One region of the Ruminococcus sp. OM04-4AA genome, then DNA from elsewhere that is predicted to be linked to it. Evidence: riboswitches for the same ligand, from Rfam matches in the RefSeq annotation. Region 1 holds a riboswitch; the other holds the start of a gene.
The links. Region 1 has a riboswitch for cobalamin ahead of DXB52_RS06805 (sirohydrochlorin cobaltochelatase). Riboswitches for the same ligand answer to the same signal wherever they lie in the genome.

Region 1 (15,174 bases):
CTTCAGCTTTTCATAGAAAATGGAAAGGTTGCGAAGGTTCGAGTTGATATGGGAAGTCCAATCTTGACACCGGCAGAAATTCCGGTTGTGGCTGAGGGAGATAAAGCTGTAGATGAACCGATTCTTGTGGATGGAAAAGAATATCATATGACTTGTGTATCTATGGGAAATCCGCACGCAGTCGTTTATGTAGATGATGTGGACAATCTTCCGATTGAAGAAATCGGACCGAAATTCGAAAGCCATGAGAGATTTCCAAGACGTGTGAACACAGAGTTTGTAAAAGTGTTGGATAGACATACTGCACAGATGCGTGTTTGGGAGAGAGGATCTGCTGAGACACTTGCCTGCGGAACAGGAGCATGTGCTGTAGCTGTTTCTTGTATTCTGAATGGATTGACAGAAGATGAAGTAACTGTAAAGCTTCTTGGCGGAGATTTGGAGATTCAGTGGGATCAGGAGAAGAACACGGTTTATATGACAGGACCGGCAACTGTTGTATTTGATGGAGAGCTGAAATAAAGATTTGATTAGAATGCGTTGACTAAACTTTCATTTTAAGATTTTTGGTCAACGCATCTGTAACAACAAAGAGACTATAATCCTAATATACAAAAAAAGAGATTACAAATTGTAATCTCTTAAAACATCGGAGTGACAAGATTCGAACTTGCGACCTCTACGTCCCGAACGTAGCGCTCTACCAAACTGAGCCACACTCCGATAAAATAGGGAACTTGCCGAAGCAAATTCCCAGCTACGGAAAAGGGACTTGAACCCCTACTAACAGAGTCAGAGTCTGCTGTGCTGCCAATTACACCATTCCGCATTACTTGAGTTTTGTTTGTTGCTTGTTTCAAACAACATGGTTATTATATCAAAGCTACAGAAAAATGCAACCCCTTTTTTTATATTTTTACGTTAGACTTTTTAAAGAAATTGTCTTAAATGTCAGAAAATTAAGAAAATTTGTTTCGCCAAACGAAAAAGGGCATCGACAGTAGCGAAAAAAGCATCAATGGCAGAAAAAAGGGCATCGACAGTTACTAAAATCTATAAGATTACTCTACAAGAAAAGCTCTGCAATAAATACAACTGCGCAGCAAAGAACTGCGACTGGCAGCAGTCCTGCACCGCACCATGCGGCCACAACTCCAACAACGAGAGCGAGGGCTCCGGAGATTGGAGACTGTGTGGCATGAAGGATTGCCGGGAATGTCATCACTGCTAGTGTGACATAAGGTACATAGTATAGAAAGGACTGAAGAAACTGGTTCTTCAAAGGTTTTCGGATCAAGGTCATCGGCAGTACGCGGATGAAATAAGAGATACCGCCCATGATAAGAATATAGATATAAATATTGTGTGTCATAATTTTATTCCTTCTGAGTAACTGAAGTTACGTTTTTATTATTGCTTAGTTGAAGCTGAAGTTTCGTCTTCTGTCGGTATCGGGAAGAAGAATGCTGCTCCGGCTGAAAGTGCGACGGTCAGTATGATTGTTCTGGTACCATCCGACAGAGTGGAGATCCAAGGTAGGCAAGTTGCTGCGAAGCTTGAGATAAATGCAAGAGTAACCAGTCCTGCAACGACTTTATTCTGCTTTGAAGGAGGAATGATGATAGCGATAAACATTCCAAAGAGGGCAACACTAAATGCACTGACCATACGTGGTGACATGATATTTCCGGCAATGACACCGAGCATAGTTCCAAAAGCCCAGCCCGGAAGCGGAGTTACCATCGCGCCATAGGTATAATAAGGATTTAAAGTACCGGGTCTGCTGATCGCAATTCCAAAAAGTTCGTCTGTGATATCATAACTCATCAGCAGACGGTGTCCTAACGAAAGGTCGGGACTTAAACGCTGACTCATGGCACAGCTCATCAGAAGATAACGTGCATTTGTGATCAATGTGACAATTGCGACCTCAATATAAGGAGAGTTTGCAGCAATTACAGTCAGTCCGGCATACTCTCCGGCAGATGCATTATTTAACAGACTCATAAGGAATCCCTGAAATGCATTCAGGCCGATATTTCTTGCGGCGATACCGATTGAAAAGGAGACCGCAAGATATCCAAGTCCAATCGGAATTCCATCGCAAAAACCACGACGAAATGCTTGTCTATTAGATTCTTTCATAATAATAAACCACCTTAGTTACAAATTTTGTCTCTGAGGGATATTGTATCATTTCTGCGGAGGAAATCAAAGTCGGAAATGAGGACAAATCCCCCAATTTATAACATTTCTTGACGCATTTATGTAAGTGTGATAGAATGACCCCGTTGTAACATATAATTTAATACAGATGCGTGAGGTGTCAGTCAGATGGATGATGGTGTCCTGATTATGAATGCTCAGGGGAATGACATGGGAAATCTGGACTGGTGAAAAGGGAAACAGGTGAGAATCCTGTACGAACTCGTCACCGTATTTCGTGAGCTTTTGTTTTGAGACCACTGGGAGACCGGGAAGGTGAAGCAGAAGCGTTTGAACGATCAGCCGGGAGACCTGCCTTTCGCAGTACAGGAATGAAGAGTTCATGCCACGAGGAATTGGCCGTACGAAAGGAAATGATTTAGACTGCAGTAATTATTTACAGATAGGTTGTAAATAATCACCGGTTTTTCTTTGCGTACCCTCGTTTGATTCGAGGGTGTTTTCATTTCTGAGAACAAGAAATCAGGAGGATGACAATGAAAAAGAAAGTATTAATGGTTTTACTGGCAGCAACACTTAGTGTGTCCATGATTGCAGGATGTGGATCAAAGGGCGACAACAACACTGACACAACAAAGACAGAGTCAAAACAGGACAGTGATCAGGAAGCAGCAGATAAAGTTGCGAAGCTGATTGATGACATTTATGTTCAGGAAAGAACAGACAAGACAGATGAGCAGTGTACAGCAGCGAAAGAAGCATGGGATGCACTGACAGATGCACAGAAAGAACTCGTTGAGGGAGAGAATGCGGATCCGGATTATTTCGGAAGAGATACGGGAGATGCATCCAAGGATGATCCACTCAACGCTGATGAGATCGGTGAAAATGAAATCCTTGTAGTAAGTTTTGGAACATCCTTCAATGACAGCCGTGCGACAGATATCGGTGGTATTGAGAAGGCAGTTCAGGCAGCTTATCCGGACTGGTCTGTAAGAAGAGCATTTACAGCGCAGATCATTATCAATCATGTACAGGCCCGTGATGGAGAGAAGATCGATAATGTGGATCAGGCATTGCAGAGAGCAGTAGACAATGGTGTGAAGAACCTCGTTGTACAGCCAACACATCTGATGCATGGAGCAGAATATGATGAACTTACAGCAGCATTAGAGGGATATAAAGATAAGTTTGAATCTGTTAAGATTGCAGAGCCACTTCTCGGAGAAGTTGGAGCTGATGCGACTGTTATCAATGCAGACAAGGCAGCAGTAGCGGAAGCAATCACAGCAGAGGCAGTGAAAGACGCAGGATTTGACAGTCTGGATGCAGTGAAAGAAGACGGAACAGCATTTGTATTCATGGGACATGGTACATCTCATACTGCAAAGGTAAGTTATTCTCAGATGCAGACACAGATGGAACAGCTTGGATATGACAATGTATTTATCGGAACTGTAGAGGGTGAGCCGGAAGATACATCCTGCGAGGCAGTGATCGAGAAACTGAAAGAAGCAGGATATAAGAAAGTAATCCTTCGTCCGCTGATGGTTGTTGCAGGAGACCATGCGAACAACGATATGGCCGGAGATGACGATGATTCCTGGAAGAGCCAGTTTGAGGCATCAGGAGCATTTGACAGCATTGATACTCAGATTGCAGGTTTAGGAGAAATCCAGGCAATCCAGCAGCTGTATGTAGCACATACACAGGCTGCAATTGATGCAGAGTAATTTGTAAGAAGATATTGAGAAGGTCATGCTTGTTCAGAGAAAAAGGAATTGCATGACCTTTTTTGAATCAATGAAAGGAAGGATTTAGATGAAAAAGAAGTTATTAATGGTATTAATTTCTGTTTCTATGATCGCATCTGTATTTACAGGATGTGGAAATAGCACAGAGGCTAAAGACAGTGGAAAAGCACAAACAGAACAGGCGGATACAAAAGAGGATTCTGCAGATAAGGCAGATGAGGAGCAGGCAGCACTGGAAGACGGAACATATACAGCAGAATTTCAGACAGACAGTTCTATGTTCCATGTAAATGAAGCGATGGACGGAAAAGGAACACTGACAGTAGAAGACGGCAAAATGACAATTCATATAAGTCTGGTGTCTAAAAATATTGTCAATCTGTTCGAAGGAACTGCCGAGGATGCACAGAAGGACGGCGCAGAACTGCTTCAGCCTACAACAGATACTATTAATTACAGCGATGGAACATCTGATGAGGTCTATGGATTCGACGTTCCGGTTCCGGCACTGGACAAAGAATTTGATCTTGCATTGATCGGAAAAAAGGGAACATGGTATGATCACAAGGTCAGCGTGACAAATCCGGTGGAAGTAGAAGAATAAAATGGATTTGTAACCTTTACAAACCGGCAAAGAAGGGATAAGATACTTTTATAAAATAATTTATAAAAGGAGCCTTGGATATGGCTGGAACGGAAAAGAGAAATATCACAAAATCAAAAATAGTAAACTATATTATAAATCACGAAGCAACGTCTAAAGTGGAATTGTCGAAGGATCTCAATCTTAGTATGCCGACTGTATTGTCGAATGTGAATGAGCTCTTGGCTAATGGAATTGCGGTTGAAACCGGAGAATATGAATCTACAGGCGGGCGAAAAGCAAAACGAATCAGTATTAATCCAGCGTACCGTTATGCGGTTGGGATAAGGATCACTGCGAAGCATGCAGGATTTGTACTTGTGAATTTGAGCTATGAGATAGAGAAATATGAAAGGATCCGCTTAGAATTTTCAACAGAGGCCGCTTACTACTTACAATTGAGCGAAGCATTGGAAAGATTTCTTTCAGATGTAGAACACAGAGAACGAATCTTGGGAATCGGAATTTCAATTCCGGGAATTGTTAATTCGAAAGAACGAATGCTGATCAAATCTCATGCGCTCCAATTGGAGAATTATAGTTTAAGCTTTTTGGAACAGATCTTTTCACTTCCGGTTTATTTTGAAAATGATGCCAATGCGGCAATGATGGCAGAGGATTTAAATAACTATAGAAATGCATTGTATCTTTCATTGAATAACACACTCGGAGGAGCATTTTGCATTGACGGGAAATTGATTCCGGGAGAGAATCAGAAAGCCGGAGAATTTGGACATATGATCCTTGTTCCGGGCGGAAAGAAATGTTATTGCGGAAAACAAGGCTGTGCGGATGCTTACTGTGCGGCGAGCGTGCTGACAGATGATACCAAAGAGACACTGGAACAGTTTATGAAGAAGGTGGAAGAGCAGGACGGACAGGCTGTGAAGGTTTGGAAAGAGTATCTTAATAATCTGGCAATCCTTATTTCAAATCTGAGAATGGCATATGATATGGATATTATTCTTGGAGGAGAAGTAGGGGGATATCTTGCAGATCATATGATAACCTTAGGGAAAAAAGTAATGGAATATAATGGATTTGAGCATGATGCGAGATACCTGAAAGTTTGTTCATATAAGAGAGAAGCCTCGGCAGTTGGTGTGGCAAAACATTATTTACAGGCTTTTATTAAAACATTATAATGATCAGAATGATGGAAAGTTAGAAAGTCCAGAGAAGAAACATTTTTAATACATGTTTCTTCCCTGGACTTTTTTTGCGCAAACTGCATAAAAATCATAGCGAAATCTTGTGCAATAGGCAGAACTGAACAATAACATATTGACAAAATATATTTCCTGAACAATAATGTAATTACTTTAATAAAACATTTGATAAAAGATATTCAATAAAGGAGGAAAACATTATGTTACAGCAGGTAATGACAAACCCGGGAGAAATTATTTTCAGAGAGGTACCAGTCCGGAAGTGAAAGATGATCAGGTACTAGTTAAGATTATGAATATTGGAATCTGTGGATCTGATATTCACGTATATCATGGAAAACATCCATTTACAAAATACCCGGTGACTCAGGGGCATGAGGTATCCGGTGAGATTGCCAAGGTCGGAAAAGATGTTACAGAATTTCATGAAGGACAGAAAGTTACGATTGAGCCACAGGTTTACTGCGGACAGTGTTATCCGTGCCGCCACGGAAAATATAACCTTTGTGAGGAACTTAAGGTTATGGGATTCCAGACAACAGGAACAGCTTCAGAATATTTTGCAGTAGATGCCTCTAAAGTAACACCGATTCCGGAAGATATGTCTTATGAAGAAGGTGCCATGATCGAGCCTCTGGCAGTTGCAGTGCATGGAGTAAAGCAGGTAGGAGATGTAAAGGGATTGAATATTGCAGTTCTTGGTGCAGGACCGATCGGTAACCTGGTTGCACAGGCAGCAAAAGGAATGGGCGCCGCAAAGGTAATGATCACAGATGTCAGCGACCTTCGTCTGGATAAGGCAAAAGAATGTGGTATTGATGTATGCGTTAATACTATGGAGAAGGACTTTGGAGAGGCAATGGTTGAAGCCTTTGGTCCTGACAAGGCAGATGTGATCTATGATTGCGCAGGAAATAATATCACAATGGGACAGGCAATTAAATACGCAAGAAAAGGAAGTATCATCGTTCTTGTTGCCGTATTTGCGGGAATGGCAACAGTAGACCTTGCAGTTGCAAATGATCACGAACTGGATATCAAGAGCACAATGATGTATCGTCATGATGATTATGTAGATGGTATAGAACTTGTAAATGAAGGAAAAGTTCATTTAAGACCATTGATTTCTAAGACATTTGCATTCAAAGATTATCTGAAAGCATATCAGTATATTGATGATAACCGCGAGACAACGATGAAAGTAATCATCAATGTGCAGGAGAAATAGGTGATCGAATCAAGAGAGAACAGAGTTTTATCAGAAACTCTGGCAAGGAGGTATTAATGGAAAACGAGAGCAATAATGGAAAAGTGCCTCTGATCAGCAAGATTGCATATGGTTTCGGAGATGTAGGATGTAACTTTAGCTGGATGTTTGTCAGTAACTTTTTAATGATTTTCTATACAGATGTATTTGGAATCAGTATGGCAGCAGTATCAGCATTGATGCTTTTCTCAAGATTCTGGGATGCGATCAATGATCCGATCGTAGGTGGATTAACAGATAAAACAAACACAAGATGGGGAAGATACCGTCCATGGCTGTTGGTGGCAGCACCGATCACATCAGTGCTTTTGATCCTTTCTTTCTGGGCACATCCAGATTGGTCAAATACATCGAAAATAGTTTACATGGTAATTACATACTGTCTTCTTGTCTTAGGATACACTTGTGTAAACATTCCATATGGAACACTTTGCGGTGCTATGACACAGGATATTGATGAGCGTGCCAAGATCAACACATCTCGTTCCGTAGCAGCAATGATTGCAATCGGAATCATCAATATCGTAACAGTGCCACTGATCAGCAGGCTTGGAAGCAACAGTGTAAAGAACGGTTATCTGTTTGTTGCAATTATTTACGGATGCATCTTTGCTGCATGTCATTTCTTCTGTTTTGCAAAGACAAAAGAGCAGGTGACAATTCCGGAGAAAGAAAAAATCTCCATTAAAGTACAGCTGAAGGCCGTTATGCAGAACAGACCATATCTGCTTGCATTAGTTGGACAGGTGCTGTTCGGATTCACACTATATGGAAGAAATGCAGATATTTTATATTACTTTACTTATGTAGAAGGAGATGCGTCCTATTATACAACATATTCCATGTGTATTATTATTCCTTCAATTATCGGTGCAGCTTGTTTCCAGCCGGTATTCCGTAAGTTGAATAATAAAGGAAGAACAGCATCTGTTTTTGCATTACTTACAGGAATCGCTATGCTTGCAATGTTCTTCTTTAATGTAAAAGAATCTCCAATTGTATTCTATGCATTGGCAGGTATTACACAGTTCTTCTTTTCAGGATTTAATACTGCAATCTACGCAATCATTCCGGATTGTGTGGAATACGGTGAGTGGAAAACAGGACTTAGAAATGATGGATTCCAGTACGCATTTGTTTCTCTTGGAAATAAAATCGGAATGGCTATAGGAACTGCACTCCTTGCAGCACTGCTTGGTCAATACGGATATGTGGCAAATCAGGTACAGAATCCGGAAGTAATTGCAGTTATGAAACATGCATTTTCAACAATTCCCGGAATTTTGTGGATTGTCACAGCGGTTGTACTGTTCTTCTATCGTTTGAATAAAAAGCGTTACAATGAAATCGTGGAAGATCTGAAAAATGGAAAAAGAGGTTAAGAAAATATAAAAAACGTGGCCCGGTGCACTGCACCGGGCCATTATCTATATAACTATTCGTAATTTTTGGTCGAAGTCCGGCAATCATAAAAGATCTGTCGCTAATACAATCACCGTCTTCTTTTATTTATGATACTGGAATGGTACTAGCTATCTTTTGTTGTGACCAGTAACATTCATGTTTGCTTTAGCATTCATCTGTATCAACTTGATGATGTTATTATACGGAAGAATTATGAACACCTCGTGTCACGAAAGCTAAAGAAAAGTAAAATTTATTAAGAGAATATAATTTAAAACTGAAGAAATGTTTAACCTAGATTATAGACAAAATGTCGACAATTTCGTTAAGGGAAGACTGGAAATTTTTCACGATACATGATATGATGATGTAAGTGTCAAAAAGTATAAATTGCGTTTGTGCTCACACAAATAAGCAATTTATACTTTTTGACACGCCGAACACCGAAAACGGAATAAAATGGTGTGAACACGCCATTTTATGGGAGTTTGAGGTGCTCGAGGATTGCGGGAATTGCATAGCAATGGAGCAATCCGGTTACATCAGTGAGTGGCAAAATTTACTTTTGACACTCATATCATATGATAGAAAACAGTAAAAAAGGAAGGATGAAAATAATGGATATTAAAGAAAAGATTCATGCAACAACAGAAGAATTGTTAAGTAATATGGAAAGACTTGTAGCGATAGATTCACAGCTTGGAACACCGGCAGAAGGAATGCCATTTGGAGAGGGACCGGCAAAGGTTCTTCACGAAGCACTGCAGATTGCAGATGAACTCGGATTCAAGACAGTGAACCTGGATAACTACTGTGGATATGCAGAGATGGGAGAAGGCGAAGAGATCGTTGGTATCGCAGGACATCTGGATATCGTACCGGCAGGCGGTGATTGGACATATGATCCATTCAAGCTGACAAGAGAAGGAGATTACGTTTACGGACGTGGAACAACAGATGATAAAGGACCTGTTATGGAAGCACTTTATGCGATGAAGCTTCTTCGTGATTCAGGTGTGAAGCTTAACAAGAGAGTTCGTCTGATCATGGGATGTAATGAGGAAAATGGTTCCAGATGTATGGAGCATTATAATGAAGTGGCAGAAGAGTTATCTTGTGGATTTACACCGGATGCAAGTTACCCATGTATTCACGGAGAGAAAGGTATGCTTGGCATGCTGGCAACTTCTAAGAATACAAAGATTATTTCTATCAATGGTGGATTTGTATTCAATGCCGTATGTGATGCATGTACAGCAGAGATTCCGGCAGAAGAAGGACTGAAAGACAGACTGGAAGCTGCTTTCGCAGAGACAAAACTTCAGGAATACAAAGTAACAGAGGAAGATGGAAAGATCACTATTTATGCAAAGGGAGTATCTGCACATGCAAGTACACCGGCATTTGGAGTTAATGCTGCAGGTGTTATCTTTGACTGTCTTGCAAAAGCCGGATTTGAAGATGATTTCGTAGAATTCTATAACTCACACATTGGCACAGCATGTGACGGATCAGGAATCGGACTGAAATGCGCAGATGAGTTTGGAGAGCTTACATTCTGTAACGGAATCGTTAAGACAGAAGACGGTGTGATCTCCGCTACAATCGATATCAGATTCCCGGTAACATATTCTGTAGAAGATATGCTCAAGATGTGCGAAGGAAAGCTCGAAGACGAGAATGGACGCATTGAGATCCACACAACTACAAAACCATTGTTCTTCCCGAAAGAGTCTCCACTTGTAGAGGCACTGTACAAAGCTTATACAGATGTAACAGGAGATACAGAGAACAAGCCGTTAGTAATCGGTGGCGGAACTTATGCGAAATCCTTAAAGAACATTATCGCATTCGGACCGGAAAAACCGGGTGTGGATTACCGTATTCACGGTGCAGACGAGTATACACTTGTATCAGAAGTTGAAGAAGCAGTACATGTTTATATGGAAGCAATCAAGAACCTGCTTGCAATTTAAAAAATCAGCTTTTGGGTTATATAAAAAATTATGAAATACTGAAATCAAAATAGCGTGCAATGAATACTTGCACATTATTAATGAAAAGATAAGTTTGTGCAAGATGGCTTTGCACAAACTTATTTTCTATATGTCGAAATAATATTCTACAAAGGAACGAGGTGGGAAAAAATGAAATCAAAAGAAATTGCAAAAGCATTAGATATTTCAGAAGCAACAGTGTCATTAGCGTTAAATAAACGCCCTGGTGTTAGTGCAAAAACAGTGGAAAGAATTCAAAAGTATATAATAGATAATGATAAGCCAAAAGAGATAGAGAATCATAAACGTATTAATAAGGATAAAACAATCATGGTTGTTCATTATTTCAAGAACGGATGGGTTTTAGGAGATTATGGGAGACTGGGAACGGAAGATGGTGTCGAAAAATATGAAAGTGGAAAAGCATCTAAGATAAATAACCATTATCGTTTGCTTCTAGAACTTGAAAAGATTGTCGAAGTCCAGGGGTTTCAATTTGCAAACTATTTTCTTGATAGAACAAGAGAAACAGAAGAAAGATTAATACAGACCTGTCGTGAAAGAAAAGTTGTTGGTATCTATATATTGGCAGCAGAAATGGAGGAAGAGGATATTTATCCATTTTTGGAATTAAACATTCCAATTATTGTTGGAGACAATAAATTCTATACAGCAGATATTGATAGTTATAATAATGACAGTTATCAAGGAGTACAGTTATGCATTGATTATCTGAGAAGCAAGGGGCACCGGCATATCTTATATTTATCCAGCGGGTTACCTGCATTTAATTTTGAAGAACGCAGAAATGCTTTTGTTCGATTGATGAAAAAAAATCATATGGGAGATGCTTCCAACAGGATTTATGAGACAGGAGCTGAGTACAATGAGGCCTATCAGAGAATACAAAGATTATTGTATAACGGAGTAAAAAATTCAACAGCCTTTATATGTGAATGTCCGGCAGTGACAATTGGTACAGTGAAAGCATTATTTGAGGGAAAATACAGAATTCCGAAAGATTTTTCACTAATTGGCTTTGATCCAGTTATACCTGAGAGTATAGGGGGGCTGCATTTGACAATGGTCAAAGGAGCACATATGTCGAGACATATTGAAGGTGTGAAATATTTAATAAGAAAGATCCAAGAGAAAGAATTACAAACAATTACTGTAAATTATCGTATGAGAGTTATTGAGGGAAATACAGTATTTAATAAATTACGTTATACATACCTTTAAAAAGATTTAAAGAAAATTTAAATAACTTGTTGAAATTCTACAAATATAGAAAGCAGTGCCTCGAAGATAGAAAATAAAACAAGCAAAACCATAAAAAATAAAATGTTGGATAGGAGGAAATGATTGGGAGTGATACACTGATTTATGTAAAGAAAAGTTCGCTGGAAATGGCGACAGGGACATACATAAAGGAGGAAGGGTATGGCTAGTAAATACGATGCTCTTGCGCGGATCATAGTGCAGAATGTAGGAGGAAAAGGGAATATAGTAAGTCTGACACATTGTGTAACAAGACTTCGCTTCAAACTGCAGGATGAAAGCAAGGCCAATACAGATGTTTTAGAAAGCACAGATGGAGTACTGAAAGTTATTCAGTCAAACGGCCAATATCAGGTGGTTATTGGACAGACGGTTGGAGATGTTTATCAGGCAGTAATTAATGTGGCACATCTGCAAGATGTAGCTTCCGGGGAAGTTGAAGATGATGTAGAAGAATCAAGAGAACGAAAGACGCCTCTAAATATAATGATTGATGTTATTTCTGGTATTTTGGCTCCAACAATTTCATTATTGTGTGCAGCAGGAATCATCAAAGGAATTATGGCATGTTGTACATTTTTCGGAGTCCTTCAGACCACGGATGGAATCTATCAGATTTTATATTCTGTAGGAGATGGTTTTTTCTATTTTCTTCCAATTATTTTAGGATATACAGCTGCTAAGAAATTCAAGATGAATGAATTTACAGGAATGGCACTTGGTGTTGCATTGGTATATCCTACCATGACAGCACTGACATCAGGAGATGTGCTTGGAACTGTTTTTGCAGGAACTGCTTTTGAAATGAATTATTATACGACGATATTTAATATTCCAGTTGTAATGCCAAAAGCAGGATATACCTCATCAGTAATTCCAATCATTCTTGCTGTGTGTATCGGATCGAAATTGGAAAGAAAGTTGAATAAAGTTTTGCCAGATGTGATTAAAGCATTTATTACACCTGTTATTACATTAGTAGTAATGGCTCCACTTACTTATTTGTTGATTGGACCACTGGCATCGCTGTTCTGTGCAGTATTACAGGTGATATTTAATTTCCTGTTTTCACTTCCGGTTGTAGGAGGGCTTGTGGGAGGATTATTAGTTGCTGCTCTCTGGCAGGTGCTTGTTATTTTTGGATTCCATTGGGGTATTGTTCCATTGGGATTGATTAATCTTGGAAGTCTTGGGTATGACTGGATTCTTCCGTGCAATTTTTGTACTACAGGCGGAGTACTGGGGGCATTATTTGTTATTCTTTTGAAAACAAAGAATAACAATACAAAGAAGAGAGTGGTTCCATCAATTATCTCTATGCTTTTTGGTGTTTCTGAACCGGCAATTTACGGAACATTACTTCCGATGAAAAAACCTTTCATAATAGCAATTATAGGAAACGCCGTGGGAGGCGCTATCACAGGATTTTTTGGGGCAAGAAGATATATGATGGGAGCATTAGGACTGCTAGGAATTCCATCATATATTGATCCGGCACCAAATGGTGCGGGAATGTATAGTGTATGGGTTGTACTTGGTGCAACACTTGCAGCATTAGTAGTTTCTTTCAGTGTTGGATGGGTCTATTATAGCAAGAACAGCGTAGATGCTCAGAAATAGAAGATTCAGAAAAAGCAGATTCAGAAAAAGCAGATTCTATAGGGATCTGCTTTTTTAGAAAGAGGTAAAAATGAAAAATTTTCCAGAACATTTTTTATGGGGAGGAGCAGTTGCAGCTAATCAGTGTGAAGGAGCTTTTCAAGAGGGAAAACGAGGTCTTTCATCAGTTGATGTATTACCATATGGAGAAGACAGACGAAAAGTAGCTTTAGGTGAAATGATTATGTTGGAATGTGACGATAAGCATAGATATCCAAGTCATGAAGGGATTGATTTTTATCATACATTCAGAGAAGATATAAAACTTTTTGCAGAAATGGGATTTAAAGTTTTTCGCTTTTCTATTTCCTGGACAAGAATTTTTCCAAATGGAGATGATGAAATTCCGAATCAAGAAGGAATTAAATTCTATAAAGATGTCATCAAGGAATGCAAAAAATATAATATTGAACCATTAGTAACTATTTGCCATTTTGACACACCTGTAGCACTTATAAAGAAATATGGTGGCTGGAAAAGTAGGAAGATGATAGATAGTTATCTGAATTACTGTTATGTTTTATTTAAGAATTATGGAAAAATAGTAAAGTATTGGATTACATTTAACGAAATTAATATGTTGATGCATATGCCATTTTTGGGAGCAGGAATTGTTTTTAAAGAAAATGAGAATAAAGAAGCTGTGAAGTATCAGGCTGCACATTATGAATTACTGGCCAGCGCACAGGCTGTGAAAATGGCAAAAAAAATGATGCCAAAGGTAAAGATTGGATGCATGCTTGCAGCGGGACAGTACTATCCATATACCTGTAATCCGGAAGATATTTATCGTGCAATGGAGGCAGACAGGGATAATTATTATTTTATTGACGTACAAACACGTGGAGAGTATTCAATATTTGCAAAAATGCGTATGAAGGAGAAGAACATTACTTTAGACATAACAGAAAAAGATTTGAAAATATTAAAGGAAGGAACTGTTGATTTTGTTGCATTGAGTTATTATTCCAGTCGTTGTATTTCAGCGGATTCAGAAGTAATAGAGAAAAAGAAACGGCCAGGCAATGCGGCAATTCTTTCATTAGTAAATCCATATCTTAAATCAAGCGAATGGGGATGGCAGATTGATCCGTTAGGGTTAAGGATTACTTTAAATACACTTTATGACAGATATCAAAAGCCATTATTTATTGTTGAAAATGGTTTGGGTGCAGTAGATGAGATTGAAGAAAATGGTGAAATACATGATATTTATAGAATAAAATATTTACAGTTGCATATTAAAGCACTAAAAGATGCGGTTGAAAAAGATGGAATTCCGGTAATCGGCTATACATCATGGGGACCGATTGATTTGGTTTCGGCATCTACCGGCGAGATGACGAAAAGATATGGATTTATTTATGTAGATAAAAAAGATGATGGATCAGGCAGTTTGGTAAGAAGACGAAAAGCTAGTTTTTATTGGTATAAACAGGTAATCCAATCAAATGGAAATGATCTTGAATATAAGGGAGAAACATATGAGTAAACAGGTCTTTAATCCATATCTTCCAGAATGGGAATATGTTCCAGATGGAGAGCCAAAGATATTTGACGATAGAGTCTACATATTTGGCTCACATGATATTGCAGGAGGACAAAATTATTGTTCAGAGGATTATGTATGCTGGAGTGCACCGATAAATGACCTGACATCATGGAGCTTTGAAGGAACTATATATAGAAAAGAAGATGATCCAGGGTATAGAAATGAATCAGGAGTCCGGCTCTATGCACCGGATGTATGTAAGGGGAAGGATGGAAAATTCTATTTATACTATTTTTCAAATAAATTGGATCGAATTAGTGTTGCAGTGTGTGAATTTCCAGC
Region 2 (15,174 bases), on a different contig from region 1:
GCCATCCAGCGCTTATACTCTTCCTGATACATCTTAATCACTCCTATTATTTTCTTAAAATGTAAAATTATTGCAATTCAGCCATACAACGTAAGACCGTCAGTTTATGACCACTTCGTTGTATGGCTGAACTGTTTCTAAACTTTACAAGTCTAGTTATATTATACCATGCAGGTAGATTTACAGCAAGATTACTTGTCTATTTTAACAAGCATTTTCCATTACATAGAAATAATTCCCAATACATTTGCAATAGAACTTAATAATATAATAATCAGGCAGATCGGTGCCAGATATTTCATAAAGAACATGTATAATTTCTTTCTCTTAAATGCAGATGACTGCTCAATCTCCCTTGCAATCTTGTCAAATCCAACGGTACGAACGATCAAGAAGCATGTTGCAAGTGCTGCAAGTGGCATCATCACTGAATTTGTCAGGAAGTCAAAGAAGTCCAGACATGCCATTCCGAAAATCTGAATAAAGCTCAGTACTCCATATCCCATAGAAGATAAGGTTCCGATTATAAGCATAACAGCAACCATAAGGATACAGCATTTCGGTCTGCTCCAGTGAAGTTCATCCTGGAATGTAGATACGCTTGTCTCCAGAAGTGAGATTGCACTTGTCACTGCTGCAAGAAGTACCAATATGAAGAACAGGATACCAGCCAGCCTTCCAACGCCCATACTTGCGAATACCTTCGGAAGTGTGATGAACATCAGAGATGGTCCTGCCTGCAGATTATCCGGGTTTCCACCAGAGAATGCAAATACAGCCGGAATGATCATAAGTCCTGCGAGCATTGCGATTGCTGTATCGAAAATCTCAACCTGTGTTGTACTCTTCTCAAGATCAACGTCTTTACCAATATAAGAACCATATGTATACAAAATTCCCATCGCGATTGACAGGGAGTAGAACATCTGTCCCATTGCCGCAACAACCGTCATTGCTGAGAAGTGCTTTGGATTCGGAATCAGGAAATACTTCACACCTTCAATTGCTCCCGGTCTTGTTACAGAATAAATTGCTACGATAACCGCAAGGATAACAAGGATTGGCATCATAATCTTAGATACTCGCTCTACACCATTCTCAACTCCTGCCAGGATAACGCAGAATACAAGAATAGAAAACACGATGAACCATGCTTCTACCTGAAAAGAATCTGAAATAAATTCTGTAAAATATCCGTCCTGTGCAACAGTCTGCACATTTCCTTTCAAATACTCTGCAAGGTACTTGATAACCCAGCCACCGATCGAACTATAATACGGCACGATCAGCATAGGGATTATTGCATTGAGCCATCCGCCGATCTTAAATGATTTTGTCTTACCAAATGTCTGAAAAGCTCCAACCGGACTTTTTCTTGTCATTCTTCCAAGTGCTGTCTCTGACATGATCAGAACATATCCAAAAGATACGGTCAGAATCAGATAAACGAGAAGGAAGATTCCCCCTCCATATTTCGCAGCCAGATACGGGAATCTCCAGATATTTCCCAGGCCGACTGCTGAGCCTGCAACAGCAAGCACATATCCAATTTTACCCGAGAAGCTTGCTCTCTTTGCTGATTGTCCATTGTTACTCATAAATTGCCTCCCATCACATAACAGTCTGTACTGCTATTTTCCCATCTTTTTTATAGCCTATACTGTTCTATTCTACCATTCACAATCATGAATAGCAACAAAAAAGAGCGTTGACAGCGCTTTTTAAACACATTTAAAATGCTATCTCGGCTCATTTTTATACGTTTTTATAATTTCCCTTCTATTTCTGCTCTTTCAAGCAATCTCTCAATCCCTATATTCCATGTTCCGATCTTCACTCCGGCATTGATCACACGCTTACATTTCCCTATTGTCTCAAATGCTTTCTGAAGCGTTTCTTCCCGAATCTCCTCAAACGGTTCTTCCGTGATCACTTCTGCTGCCAGTAATCTTGCCAGCCGGTAATCCATATCATTTTCATATAAAATACCTGCCGCAAACGGGATGTGCTCCTTCTGAAGTCTTCGATAAACCGGGATTCCAGTTCCGCCGGAAGAGATCACGAACACTTCCGGCTCACCCTCCGGCGCAGGAAGTTCAATACTTCCAAAAAGCGGGTCAAAATATCCATTATTGATTCCATACAATTCGCGAATGATTTCTTCTGTAAATACTTCTTCCGGACTTCCGTAATGTGAAATCGTCTCGCCTTTGACACAGATGATCTTATCTGAAATCTTCTGTGCCAGATCGATTTCATGAAGAGACATAATCACCGTAATCTTCTTCTGCCTTGCCATCCGCTCAAGGATAGACAATAGCTCCAACTTATATTTTACATCCAGGAATGAAGTCGGCTCATCTAAAACGATCACATCCGGGTCCTGACAGATTGCTCTCGCCAGCAGAACGCGCTGCTTCTGTCCATCACTAATCGCATTAAAATCACGGTTGCCGAGCTCCTGCGCATGCACCGCCTGCATCGCCTCTTCCACCAGACATTCATCTTCCTGCGTCAGAATCCCAAGTCGTCCTGTGTAAGGATAGCGTCCGGTCGCCACAATATCATGACAAGTCATCAACTCTGTCTTGATCCGATCCGTCAACACGACCGCCATCTTAGACGCAAGCTCTTTGTACGGCAGTTTCAGGAGAGAAGTATCGTCAAAAAATACATTTCCTCCAACGACTTTCAACTGTCTTGTAATACTTTTCAAAATCGTTGACTTTCCTGAACCATTCGGCCCGATCAAAGTCACGATCTCCCCCTTGTTGATCCCGATATTAATATCACGGATCAGGGAGTTTCCATTATAACCTACCGACAGGTCTTTCATTTGAAAATAATAATCTGCCATCTTATTTTCTTCCTCCCTTCGGTATCATCATATAGATAACGATCGGTGCACCCAGAATAGAAGTCACCGTACTGATATTCAATTCCACCGGTGCCAGTGCCATTCGTGCGATCAAGTCACAAATCATACAGAACACAGCTCCCATAAAGAACGTTCCCGGTATAACCACGATCGGTTTTGATGTTCCAAATGCCTTCCTTGCAAGAAACGGAACTGCGATTCCCACGAAGGAAATCGGTCCCGCAAATGCTGTCACACACGCTGACAGAATACTGGAAAGCAAGATCAAAATCACGCGAAATGTCTTGATGTTGACTCCCATACTCTGCGCATACGCTTCTCCCAATTGATATGCACTGATTGGTTTGGACAGGAAAAATGTAAACAGCACCGCAAGTCCGACAACCACTGCTGCCACACGAATATTGCTCCAGCTCATTCCGGAAAAACTTCCCTGTGACCACCCGTGCAGATTCACAATATCAGAATCATCCGCAAATGTCACAACAAAATCCGTGATAGCCGAACAGATATATCCGATCATGATCCCCCCGACAAGAAGAGACGCCATATGCTGCACTTTTTTCGACATCAGAAGGATAAATCCTGTCGAGATCAGCGACCCGATAAATGCTGCAAGAATCAGTGTATACGAAGAAAATCTTCCGATATATTTCAAATACACGATCATTGTAAGTGCCACGACCATTTTCGCTCCGGAAGAAATTCCGAGAACGAAAGGTCCGGCAATAGGATTGGAAAAAAATGTCTGCAGCAAAAAGCCTGAAAGAGACAATGCACCACCAAGCAGTGCTGCCATCAGAATTCTCGGAAGACGGATCTTCCATATAATATTGTACTCTGTCGCCGCTCCTTCTTTCAGAAAGAGAATGCGCAGAATCTTAGGTACCGGAATATGAACATTTCCGGTATTGATATTTAGCACTGTCACAACACAAAATACTGCTGCAAGAATCAGAAATACCGCTGTGTATCTTGTACGCCGTCTGAAATTTTCCTGATGAAAACTTGTCTGCTCCATTCTTCTACTCCATCTTTTCAAGAAATGTCATCTGAGATGCATCACCGTCTGTCAGCATCAGATGCATATCTTTGATCAGCTCTCCGACTGTATCTGTTGCCTGATATAAGTTCTTTCCGGTATACCAGACATTTCCGTCTTTCACCGCCTTGAATTCAGAGAACAATTCATTCTTTGCTTCCAACTCACTGATACTATTTATCTGTCCGTCGATCGTCCCGTTGTAGATCAGATAATCTGCATCCACAGCAGTCGCATAGAATTCCTCCATCGTCAGTTTAACAGATGGTGCGTTGCTGTCCGGATTCTTCAGATCTTTGAACGCATATCTTCCACCTGCGATTTCGATCATTGACGGAATATAATCGTCAGATTTTCTCACAACAATTGAACCATCTGTACTCACATAGAAATAAGCAACCGTCTTTTCCGTGTTCTCGAATCCTTTCAGTTCCTCGATTACATGAGCCTGCTGGTCAAAAAATGTGTCCGCTTCTTCCTCTTTATTCAGAAGTGCCCCATAAAGCTTGATCCACTCGGTTCTTCCAAGCGGATGTGACTCGTAACTCGAATAATCCACAAATACTGGAATCCCAAGATCTTCAATCATTTCCTGTACCTTCGGTGTATGAAGGATCATCGTTGATTCGATTGCCAGATCACAGTCTCCGTCAACGAGAGTCTCATAATCTGGTTCGCTGTATTTTCCCGCAAATGTCATCGCTCCGGATTCCATTGCTTCCTTTGCACTCTCTACATACCAGCCGGAAGCCTCAAGTCCGGAGAATTTCACCTTGTCAATTCCGCCAATTGCATCAAACAGAGACATGGATGCTGTCGCCGCCATATAAATATTCTCTGTCGGCTGCTGGATCACAACAATATCATCCGCTAGATTTTCCGGTTCTTCTTCACCTTCCGGAACGATCAGATACTGCTTATCTTCATGAACGTCGATCAGCTTATATCCATCCTTATAATAGTATACATCGAATTCTGTCGCGTAAGTCAGATCCATTGTAGATTCATAGGTAAGCCCTTCGATCTCCGGTGCTTTTTTTGTCTTGTCAGCTGCATCTTTGGTCTTATCCTTTGTTACATCTGTACCTGCTGAATTATTACCGCTGTTTCCACCGGAGGCTGCGGTAGAACCGCAGCCTCCGAGCAGAAGTGCAGCTGAAAGCATTAACGCTGTGATTCTGCATCTTCTTATCTTCATTCTATTTTTCTCTCCTATTTCTCTGCCGCTGCTACTGCCGCATCAAACTTCTCGTTCGTCAGCTCTTCACATCCGTAGAGAACACCGTAAACCTTGATCCACTCCTGCTTTCCAAGTTCTGTCTTTTCCTCGGAAGAACGATCAACGAGTACCGGAATTCCAAGTGTCGCAAGCTTCTCTGTCAACTCCTCAAACTGCTCCGTCTGCTCTTCCAAAGTCAACGTCTCTTCTGTATCCTTACTGTCTTTCTTGTCAGTATCTTTTGCTTCTACTTCGGTTTCTTCTGATTTCGCACCCGGAAGGATATCTCCTGTAAACAATGCAAGATTCACTTCACTCTTCACAAGGTTCTTCAACTTCAGTTTGTCCGCTGTTCCTGCATATGCAACTTCAGCATTCTTCTCACCGTCTTTTGCTTTCATCTTATCAGCAATCTCGGATACTGTACAGTCTTTGCTCTTCATTCCAACTGCTGCAACATTATCGAGAAGATCTAAGTCTTTCATCATATTCAGAATCTCATCAGACTCTGCATAAGTATGATCTGTCGGTTTTTTCACAATGATCATATCCTGCTCAAGGCCAACCGGAACTTCCACATCCTCCGGAACGATCAGATATTTCACAACATTTCCTTTGTAAAGCTCTGCTGCCAGATCCTGTTCGCTTGTGCCGTTGTTATCCGAAGCTGCGGATTCCTCGACAGAAGCATCTGACTTGCTGTCGGTATCAGATTTCTTGGTATCTGCTGACTTTGCATCCTCAGATCTGTTAATTGTGACAGATGCAACTTTTTTCTTAGAAGATTTTTCTGAGTCCGAATTATCCGCTTCTGATTTCTTATCCTCTGCTTTCTCCGGATCTCTGGCTGTATCTTTCGTCATGTCGATCTCAAGAAGTACGATTCCCTGATCATAATGATAAATCTTGAAATATTCTGCATAGTCAAGCTTTGTCTCTGACTGATATTCCAAGCCTATGATTTCAGGTGCTTTTTCGTCCAACTTCTGGTTACTATTTGTTGAAGCAACTGTTCCGTTTGCAGATGTTCCTCCATTAGCCGCTGCAAGATAAATGAAAATCGTATATTCTATCTCATGTGCGACAGACATTTTGTCCGTCATTCCAATAATCTTATTGTTCTGATTCAACGCAACCGGGATAACAGCTGTCGCTGATCCGCCGCCCTTTGTTGTGTAATACTTATTTCCGTTCGCTTTCACATACTGATAATGATCACTGCTGAACACGAGTGTTGCATAAGCCTGTCCATTCTGGATCGTCACTTTATTACAAGTAATCTGAACCTTACCTGTTCCGCCTGACCAGGTAAAACGGTCCGGAGTATATACACCGTCTTTCAGTGTTGTTCCACTGTCTACATGAGAAGTAGAGCCACTTGTATCGGATTCGTATTTTGATACATTATCTGCTTTTCCGTCGTTTCCATCTGTTTTTCCTGAATTAGTTCCAGGTACAGAACCGCCTGGGAAAGCAGAATTGTTTGTTCCTGTATTACCTGTATTGTTGGAACCACCAGTAGTTCCGGAATTTCCTGTGTTTCCATTGTTTCCTGTATTTCCGGAATCGCCTTTATTATTAGAATCTGTGGAATTAAGATCGGCAATCTTCTTCATTGTCTCTGACTGGAAAGTCAGCGTTCTGTCATACCAGATTCCTTTTTTAATGGAATAGGCTGCTACCGCGAGTTCTTTATCTAATGCTTCTACCGGAACAGTATAAGTATATTTTCCTTCTTCATTTACCTGATAGGGAATCCAGGATGACTGATCTGCGCTTGTAGCCTCTTCCTTTGTTCCCATATACAGATAGCCGTAACCGGTTCCGCTTAATGTAAGCACGGCACTCATTTTTCCGTCTTTCGCTGTCAAGATACAATCCACTACTTTAAACATAGAAGAACTGGAAACTACGTCCATGCTGTAGATTCCGTTGGCTACTGTTGCTTCCGGTGTCGGAGTTGGAGTTGGCTCTGGATTAGGCATTGGATTCGGTGATGGAGTTGGTTCCGGTGATGGTTCTGGTGTTGATGTTTCTTCTGGAGTTGGGATATACATCCACAGATACATCGTATCATACCAAGTTTGCTTTTTTGATCTTCTCAAAGATACCGGAATTGTCTGTCCTGCCTGCGCCTGCGGCACTTTAAAAGTAAATGTCATTCCTCCATCTTCTGTCTTTGTTCCTTCAATTATGGAAGACTTCAGAAGGTCATCTTTAGAGCCAAGATAAAGTGCATCATAATGTGCTTTTTCTGTCTTAATTGTAATTTCAAGCTCACCATCTTTTTTCGTAACTGTTGACTTGCTGACCTTGAACATTGCGAACTCTTCGGCGTTTTCTTTTACTACCTTCACAGATTCTCCTGTTACAGAAGGAGCCTCCTGCAGTGGCGGAAGTTCCGGTTCCGGAGTATTCGTAGAATCGTTAGAATCTGTAGAAGATTCTGATTTACCTGTCTCATCTTTTATCTGTATATCCTTATTATCAGCTTTTTCGTCCGCAACCTGATCTAAGACAGTTGTGCCTGAATTTTTCCCAGTGGTTTCTATATCTTTCTCTTCTGAGTTATTTTCTAAGTTGTTTTCTGAATTATTTTCTGAGTTATTCTCTAAATTTGGTTTTGTTTCTGCTTCGATTGAATTCTGATTATCTGATTTATCCGAAGAATTATCAACTTTATCAGATTCCTCTTTCTGATCTTCTTTCGTTAAATCGTCATTTCTTTTATCTTCTTTAACATTTCCTGCGTCTTCTGTCTGACTCTCATCTTGTTTCTTATCTGGATCAGCTTCTTCCACCTCAACAGTTCCCTGTAAATTTGTCTCATATTGCTGCTCATTTTCTGCCGCATATGTTCTTGTATAAGACAATGGTGAAATCATCATAGAACCTGTCAGCATAAGCGCAAGCCATCTGCTCTTATTTTTCATTTCTTTTTTGTCTCCTCATAAGCTGTGAATTATAAAATGCGAAAAATGGATAGAATTACCCTGACTCGAATGAATGATTGCTGGTCACACGTAATGCGAACAGTAAGAATGGTTCTTTCGGTACAATCAATTACTCGTGATCTGGAATCCTTATATTCCCCGCACCAGCGGCCGGCAGGTTTCCTGACTTACAGATCTTCTATACAGAACACCTTCCCGGTCTCCCAGTGGATGTGCGGACTCTCCACACTTGTCTGTATAGGAGCGGTCTTCTGAAATCTAATTTCTAAGAAGACCGCTTCTCTGCTCACAGTGACGAGTTCGTACAGGTCTTGCACCTGTTTCCCTTTTACCTGTTTCGATCAGGATATGGAAATATATTCCCTGATCAAACAGCACCGAACGCTATTATTTCTGACTAACTATAACATTTCATTATATTGAAGTCAACTATTCTGCCTTCACAGCCCAGCGCATCTTCGTGGATCTTGCTCTTCCGTTCTGCGCGCATTCCTGTGCTGACGGACGTACCACGTCTCTTGCATATTCGGAATAGATTCCTTCTTTATATCCTGCTTTGAGTGCTTTCTTTACAAGCTTATCCTCGCCTGAATGGAAGGTAAGAATCGCTACTCTTCCACCCGGTTTCAACGCTCCCGGAAGCTTCTCCATGAATTCGTACAGTACTTCGAACTCATTATTGACATCAATACGAAGTGCCTGGAATGTTCTTTGGCAAGTCTTCTTGATAATATCCTTCTTTTCTTTATTATTTGGAAGGAAATCCAAAGTCTTCTCGATCACATTTCTAAGCTTTGTTGTTGTATCGATGCGATTGCCTCTGCGAATCTCATTTGTAATTGCTTTCGCCAGTTCTTCGCAGTATGGCTCGTCTGAATTTTCATAAAGCATTCCGGCGAGTTCTTCCTCGGAAATGTTATCCAGGCGCTCCGCCGCGCTGATGCCTTTCTCCTGGTTCAATCGCAGATCCAGCGGTCCGTCAACTTTGAAGGAAAATCCTCTCTTCGGATTGTCGATCTGCATGGAGGAAACTCCGAGGTCCGCAAGGATAAAATCAAATCCGCCAACTTCTTTTGCAATCTCATCGATCGTGCAGAAGTTCTGCAGACGGATACTTAAAATGTCTTCTCCGAACCCCTGATCTGCCAGACGTTTCCTTGTCTTTGCAGACTCTTCCGGGTCAACATCTGTTGCATAGATGTGCCCCTTGCCTTTCAGACACTCAAGCATTGCTTTCGTATGTCCACCGTATCCGAGTGTCGCATCAAACCCAGTCTCGCCCGGCTGGATCTTCAGAAAATCCAGGATCTCATTTACCATGATAGAAATGTGCATTCCGGCAGGAGTGTTTCCCTTCTGGATTACATGCGCGATTGTGTCCTGATATTTCTCCGGCTGTAACTCTTTATATTTCTCCTCGAATTTCTTCGGGTATTTTCCTTTGTATCTCACACGACGCTTATGCGGTGTCTGTGATTCCTGGATATTCTGATTGTTCTGTTCGCTCATTTCTCTCTCCTTGTATATTCACATATATTTTCTATATTATTTTCCAGACCTGACTGTATATTTCTAAGACGCTTCTCTGAAATATTCTCATTTGTTCTGAGAATTTCCATAATCTTATCCACCGTTCCATCCAACTTCTGTTCATCAAACCAATCGAACTGATGAAACAATTCCAATTGTCTGTCCGGACTCATTCCGTTATTTCCAAACGGCTTTGCAACATAAGAATAATCTGACGGCAGTTCAAGCATCTCTGCCCTGCACCAGAGACAGGTCCCACTGTCAAAGATTGGTGCCACTCTTGTATATTCTAATGTCTCAACATTACGGATTACACCAAAATTTCTCCAATGTCTGTCTTCATTTGCAAGAATATAATCACAGACAAACATCTTTGTAAGCATTTCTTCCGCATTTTTTAATCCAAGCTCCTGATAAACAGATAACAGAAATTGGTAGTCATTCATAGAGGATGGTTTCTTCTTATTGCAAAGCACATCATATGCTGTTATAAGTTCCTCGTTCTCGCCAAGCATATTTTTACATGCAGAATACGTTGACCTTCCTTCTTGGTGCAAAAAATATGGAACATAATCTTCTTTCTCTAGAAGCTGTTGATGAAGCACCGTCGCTGCGACCTCATTCTGCACTTCCTGACGGAACAATGCAGATCCTGTCTTCAGAAGAATCCGCTCGCCATTTACAATCTTCCATTTCTTGTTCAAATCTCCTCCCAAAGTGGAGTTCGGTGACATGAGATTCGGATGTCCTGACGACTGCTGTCCGAGTGTCAGTATTCCAAGATCATCTGTAAAATTATTATCAAAAAAATTGATATCTTTCCACTGCTGTGGTGCTGCTGTATCATTGATCCAATAGCGATCTGACAAAGACAGTCCAAAGTTTTTCTCTGCTAATGCAAGAGTACTGTCGAGATCCAGACAATCCAAAACCTGTTGGATCTGATTTCTTGATGCCGGAATTGCTCTTCCCTTCCACCAGGCATTCAAGGCTTTCTTCGTCACATTTCCTTTTTGATCTACTGTTGACGGTGGCGCATACCGAGCGTCATGAACTTCCAGGATTTTCATAACCGCATGAACTTCCAGATCATAATCAAATTCTAAAACCGGTGTGTTCTTATTCATTAAAAGATATCGTGCCATTATGTTCCTCCTGTTCTTATCTTTACAACGTATGTACAGTATACCATGAAAGTTATTCACAATATACCATGAACTTTGAAATGTTTTCCACATAAGTCTGCATATTTTTCACCTTTTCACATTTCTTTACCGGAACCTGCATGGATTCGCTATTTTATCCGGCTGCATATCTTACTGCCACGTTCATCACTCCGGCAAGTGCCATCACAACCACCGGATTCAATTTTGTCTTACGAAGCAGTAACAGACAGATTCCAAAGATCACCACCATAGACCATTTTGTTGCAGCAAACTGCACAATTCCATCTGCCCAGAATGCAGTGTGCAGAATTGCGATTCCTGCTGATGCGATCAGTGCGACAACCGCCGGTCGTAATGATTCCAAAACACTCTGGAACATTTTCATTTTCTTATATCTTAAATAAAACCATGCGATCAAAGTTACGATAATGCAGGATGGCAGAATGCACCCACAAGTCGCCGCAATCGATCCCGGCACTCCTGAGATCTTGCTGCCGACAAATGTTGCCGCATTGATCGCAATTGGCCCAGGTGTCATCTGGGAAATCGTGATCAGATCTGTGAATTCTGTCATCGTAAGCCAGCCGTGCTGTGTCACAACCTGTTCCTGGATCAGAGGCATCGCCGCATAACCGCCGCCAAAGCTGAACAGTCCAATCTGAAGGAAGCTTAAAAATAATTTCAAATAAATCATTTCTCATCACTTCCTTTCTTCGTGATTTTTTTCTCAATTAATGCGCGGAGTACTCCGACAATTCCACAGATCAGAATCACATAGACTACATTTACCTCAAATATGCAGGAAGCTATAAATGCCCCAACCATAAGTACGTATGACAAAGCATCTTTCTTCTTCACGATTCCGGCACCCATGTCATATGTCACAGATGCGATCACGGCACCCACTCCGGCCTGCATTCCTTCGAGCATTAAGCTGATGATCTGGTTACTTCGAAATGCCTGATAACCGGCAGAAAGTATCGATATAATAAGAAATGGTGGGATTACTGTCCCGGCAATTGCTGTCAGAATCCCCGCAATTCCAGCCAGTTTATATCCGATCACGATTGCTCCGTTCACTGCGATTGCTCCCGGTGCCGACTGCGCGATCGCCACAAGATCCAGCATCTCCTCTTCTTCGATCCAATGATATTCATCTACGAACTTTTTCTTCATCAGGCTGACGATCACATAACCTCCACCAAATGTGAACGCGCTTAAGTAAAAGGTTGACCAGAAAATCTTCCACAGCCTTTTCTCTTGATCTTTATCTGATTTTTTGTCTTGCTTCTTTTCTTCTTTCCCGCTTTGTTGTTTCTGGTTCTCTTCCATATATATTGTCCTCGTATATTGTGATATTCTTTCTCTTGTAGTCTATCGCAATTAAATTGATTCTGCAATCTCCTTGATTTTTTTCACATTATATTTTCCTTTTTGAAACCTTAATTTTATCTGAATTTCCCCTATTTGAAAAGTAATTATGATACAATGAGAACAGTAATATTTATCATAAAGGAGATTGAACTTGAGAAAGCCATTTTTTCGATTATCTTGTGCCGTTCTCCTGTGTTGCTGCCTGACCGGATGCGGTAGCATACAGCACAAATCCAGTACGGACACGGCGCAGGCGCAGGGTACTAAGGCACCACCCAAGACAGCGGATGATTTTTCTATCTCCTCAGATTCTGAAAATGAAACTGTAGATGAACCTTCTTCTGCTGATGCCGCCAACGCATCTGTTTCTGAATCCGCAACTCAGCAGGAACCACTGACCGGCGCAGCGGCTCTTTACAGCAATGGACAGGAGATCAGCTTTGATTCTTCCTGGCAGTATGCAGACTTTTCTGCGATTAATTCTGGAACAGCTACTATTTATCTTGCAGATTCTAACCGTAAGGATATCGTCATTGGCGTGAATGCCGGGCATGGAACTTCTGGTGGTTCTTCTGTAAAGACGAAGTGTCACCCAGATGGTTCTGCAAAGACAACCGGCGGAAGCACTGCTCAGGGTGCAACTTATGCGACTGCTGTTTCCGGTGGAATGACATTTAACGATGGAACTGCTGAAAGCACTGTTACACTTCAGATAGCTCAGATTCTGAAAGATAAGCTGCTTGCTCAAGGATATGATGTCCTTATGGTGAGAAATAGCGACGATGTCCAACTTGATAATGTTGCCCGCACCGTGCTCTGCAACAATGTAGCTGACTGTCACATCTCACTCCACTGGGATGGAGACGGATTGGGATATGACAAAGGCTGTTTCTACATTTCTGTACCAGATGGCCTGAAAAGTATGGAACCTGTCGCTTCCCACTGGCAGGAACATGATGCACTTGGAGCATCTCTTGTAGAAGGACTTCGTACGGAGGGAATGACCATTTATCAAAACGGTTCTATGAATATCGACCTGACGCAGACTTCTTATAGTACGATTCCGTCTGTTGATATGGAACTTGGAAATGCAAGCTCTGACCACAGTGATTCCACACTAAACAGTCTGGCTGATGGTCTAACTGCCGGAGTCAATGCTTATTTTGGAAATTAGAATTCTTATTGTGATATTTATTTTATTTTTTAAGGAGGAGTTTTATGGAGCCACTCATTCGTGTTAAAAATATGTACAAGATTTACAACCCTGGAGAAAATGAAGTCCGCGCGCTGGATGATGTTTCTCTTGAGATCAACCAGGGGGAATTTATTGCCATTGTCGGGCATTCCGGTTCTGGTAAATCTACATTTATGAATATGCTCGGCTGTCTTGACACACCTGATTCCGGGGAATATTTTCTGGACGGAAAAGATGTCGCCAATCTCTCAGACAATGAACTGTCTGATATCCGCAATCACAAGATTGGCTTCATCTTTCAGGGATTCAATCTGATCCCAAACCTGGATGCGCTTGGAAATGTAGAACTTCCGCTGATCTACCGTGGACTTGGAAAACAACAGAGAAAAGAGATTGCAGGGGAAGCGCTGTCGAAAGTTGGATTGGAAAATCGTATGGATCACAGACCGAACCAGCTCTCCGGTGGACAGCAGCAGCGTGTTGCTGTAGCCAGAGCAATTGCCGCGCAGCCGCCGATCATCCTTGCTGATGAGCCGACCGGTAACCTGGACAGTAAGTCGACTATCGAGATCATGAATATTCTGAAAGACCTTCATGAATCTGGAAGAACAGTTATTATTATTACACATGATGATGAAATTGCCAATCAGGTAGACCGCGTTGTCCGCATTATGGATGGAAAGATTGTGAGTGATAGTGTAAATCAGTAACAATTTAAATGCTTACCCGCACTTAAAGAGAGGGGGCAGTACTTCACGATTTCTCAATCGTTGAATCACTGCCCTCTTTCTATGTTTCTTATTAGATACTTCTTACTGGAATTCTAATTACTTCTATTCACTTTTTATTCAACTGATACAAGCTCAATCTTGAAGTTCAGTTCTTTTCCTGCCATCTCATGGTTTGCATCGAAAGTAATTGTTGTCTCTTCCTTAGCTGTTACCTTTACCGGGAATGGCTGTCCATACTGATTGGACAGATACAGCTGCTGTCCTACTTCAAGATCCTCAGATCCCGGAAGCTCTGCGATCTCTACTGTAAAGATAGCTTCCGGATTCGGCATTCCGTAAGCTTCTTCCGGCATCAGATGGATGTCTACTACCTGACCAACTTCCATATCAGCTACTGCTGCGTCAAATCCTTTGATCATCTGTCCTACACCACATACAAACTCAAGCGGCTCTCCACGGTCATAAGAAGAATCAAATTGAGTTCCGTCATTGAATGTTCCTTTGTAATGTGTACGGCATTTCTTTCCAACATTCTTTCCTTCCATTGTAGTGTGTGATCCGCATCCGCCACCGCAGCTGCTTCCACAAGAATGTCCCTCTTCATGATCTCCGCAGGAATGTCCTTCCTCATGGTGATGATGATCACAAGTAGCTCCTTTGGATGTAAGCTCGCCTTTCAGGTATGCCTCTACTGCCTGGTCTGCATCTCCCTGAGCACCTGAACATAATTCAACGCCGGCCTCTGCAAGTGCTGTCTGAGCTCCGCCACCAATTCCACCACAGATCAGAACATCTACGTTCTGTCCTGCAAGCAGTCCTGCCAGTGCTCCGTGTCCTTCCCCATTAGAACCGATCACTTCACTGGAAACCACCTTATTATCTTCCACTTCATACACTTTGAAAGTCTCTGTCTTTCCAAAATGCTGGAAAATATTTCCGTTGTCATAAGTTACTGCAATTTTCATTGTAAAATCCTCCGTTTCAAAATTCCCTGTCAGACTAGTATAATCCATTACGCAGGTAAAAGCAACCTTTGTGTAGATGCGAAGTTGCTCCTTGTAGTAAGCAGTATTATTGACACAATC

Region 2: it holds a riboswitch for cobalamin, as region 1 does, so the genes downstream of both, DXB52_RS02455 (hypothetical protein) here and DXB52_RS06805 (sirohydrochlorin cobaltochelatase) in region 1, are expected to answer to the same signal.

What each region holds. Positions count from the first base shown of each region.
Region 1 covers NZ_QTZH01000016.1:36,482-51,655, reverse strand. The annotation lists gene dapF (diaminopimelate epimerase) at 1-522, shown strand, start outside; tRNA gene DXB52_RS06825 (tRNA-Pro) at 650-723, opposite strand; tRNA gene DXB52_RS06820 (tRNA-Gln) at 758-829, opposite strand; gene DXB52_RS06815 (AzlD domain-containing protein) at 1,067-1,372, opposite strand; gene DXB52_RS06810 (AzlC family ABC transporter permease) at 1,411-2,145, opposite strand; cobalamin riboswitch at 2,326-2,539, shown strand; gene DXB52_RS06805 (sirohydrochlorin cobaltochelatase) at 2,703-3,899, shown strand; gene DXB52_RS06800 (hypothetical protein) at 3,988-4,524, shown strand; gene DXB52_RS06795 (ROK family transcriptional regulator) at 4,605-5,708, shown strand; partial or broken gene DXB52_RS06790 (zinc-dependent alcohol dehydrogenase) at 5,933-6,960, shown strand; gene DXB52_RS06785 (MFS transporter) at 7,017-8,381, shown strand; gene DXB52_RS06780 (M20 family metallopeptidase) at 9,021-10,379, shown strand; gene DXB52_RS06775 (LacI family DNA-binding transcriptional regulator) at 10,551-11,642, shown strand; gene DXB52_RS06770 (PTS transporter subunit EIIC) at 11,844-13,301, shown strand; gene DXB52_RS06765 (6-phospho-beta-glucosidase) at 13,372-14,832, shown strand; gene DXB52_RS06760 (family 43 glycosylhydrolase) at 14,825-15,174, shown strand, end outside.
Region 2 covers NZ_QTZH01000004.1:17,948-33,121, reverse strand. The annotation lists gene DXB52_RS02480 (phospho-sugar mutase) at 1-32, opposite strand, end outside; gene DXB52_RS02475 (sodium-dependent transporter) at 222-1,598, opposite strand; gene DXB52_RS02470 (ABC transporter ATP-binding protein) at 1,766-2,857, opposite strand; gene DXB52_RS02465 (FecCD family ABC transporter permease) at 2,859-3,899, opposite strand; gene DXB52_RS02460 (ABC transporter substrate-binding protein) at 3,904-5,118, opposite strand; gene DXB52_RS02455 (hypothetical protein) at 5,133-8,072, opposite strand; cobalamin riboswitch at 8,229-8,490, opposite strand; gene rsmH (16S rRNA (cytosine(1402)-N(4))-methyltransferase RsmH) at 8,523-9,602, opposite strand; gene DXB52_RS02445 (HipA domain-containing protein) at 9,599-10,768, opposite strand; gene DXB52_RS02440 (chromate transporter) at 10,923-11,483, opposite strand; gene DXB52_RS02435 (chromate transporter) at 11,480-12,121, opposite strand; gene DXB52_RS02430 (N-acetylmuramoyl-L-alanine amidase family protein) at 12,315-13,337, shown strand; gene DXB52_RS02425 (ABC transporter ATP-binding protein) at 13,382-14,068, shown strand; gene DXB52_RS02420 (FKBP-type peptidyl-prolyl cis-trans isomerase) at 14,203-15,054, opposite strand.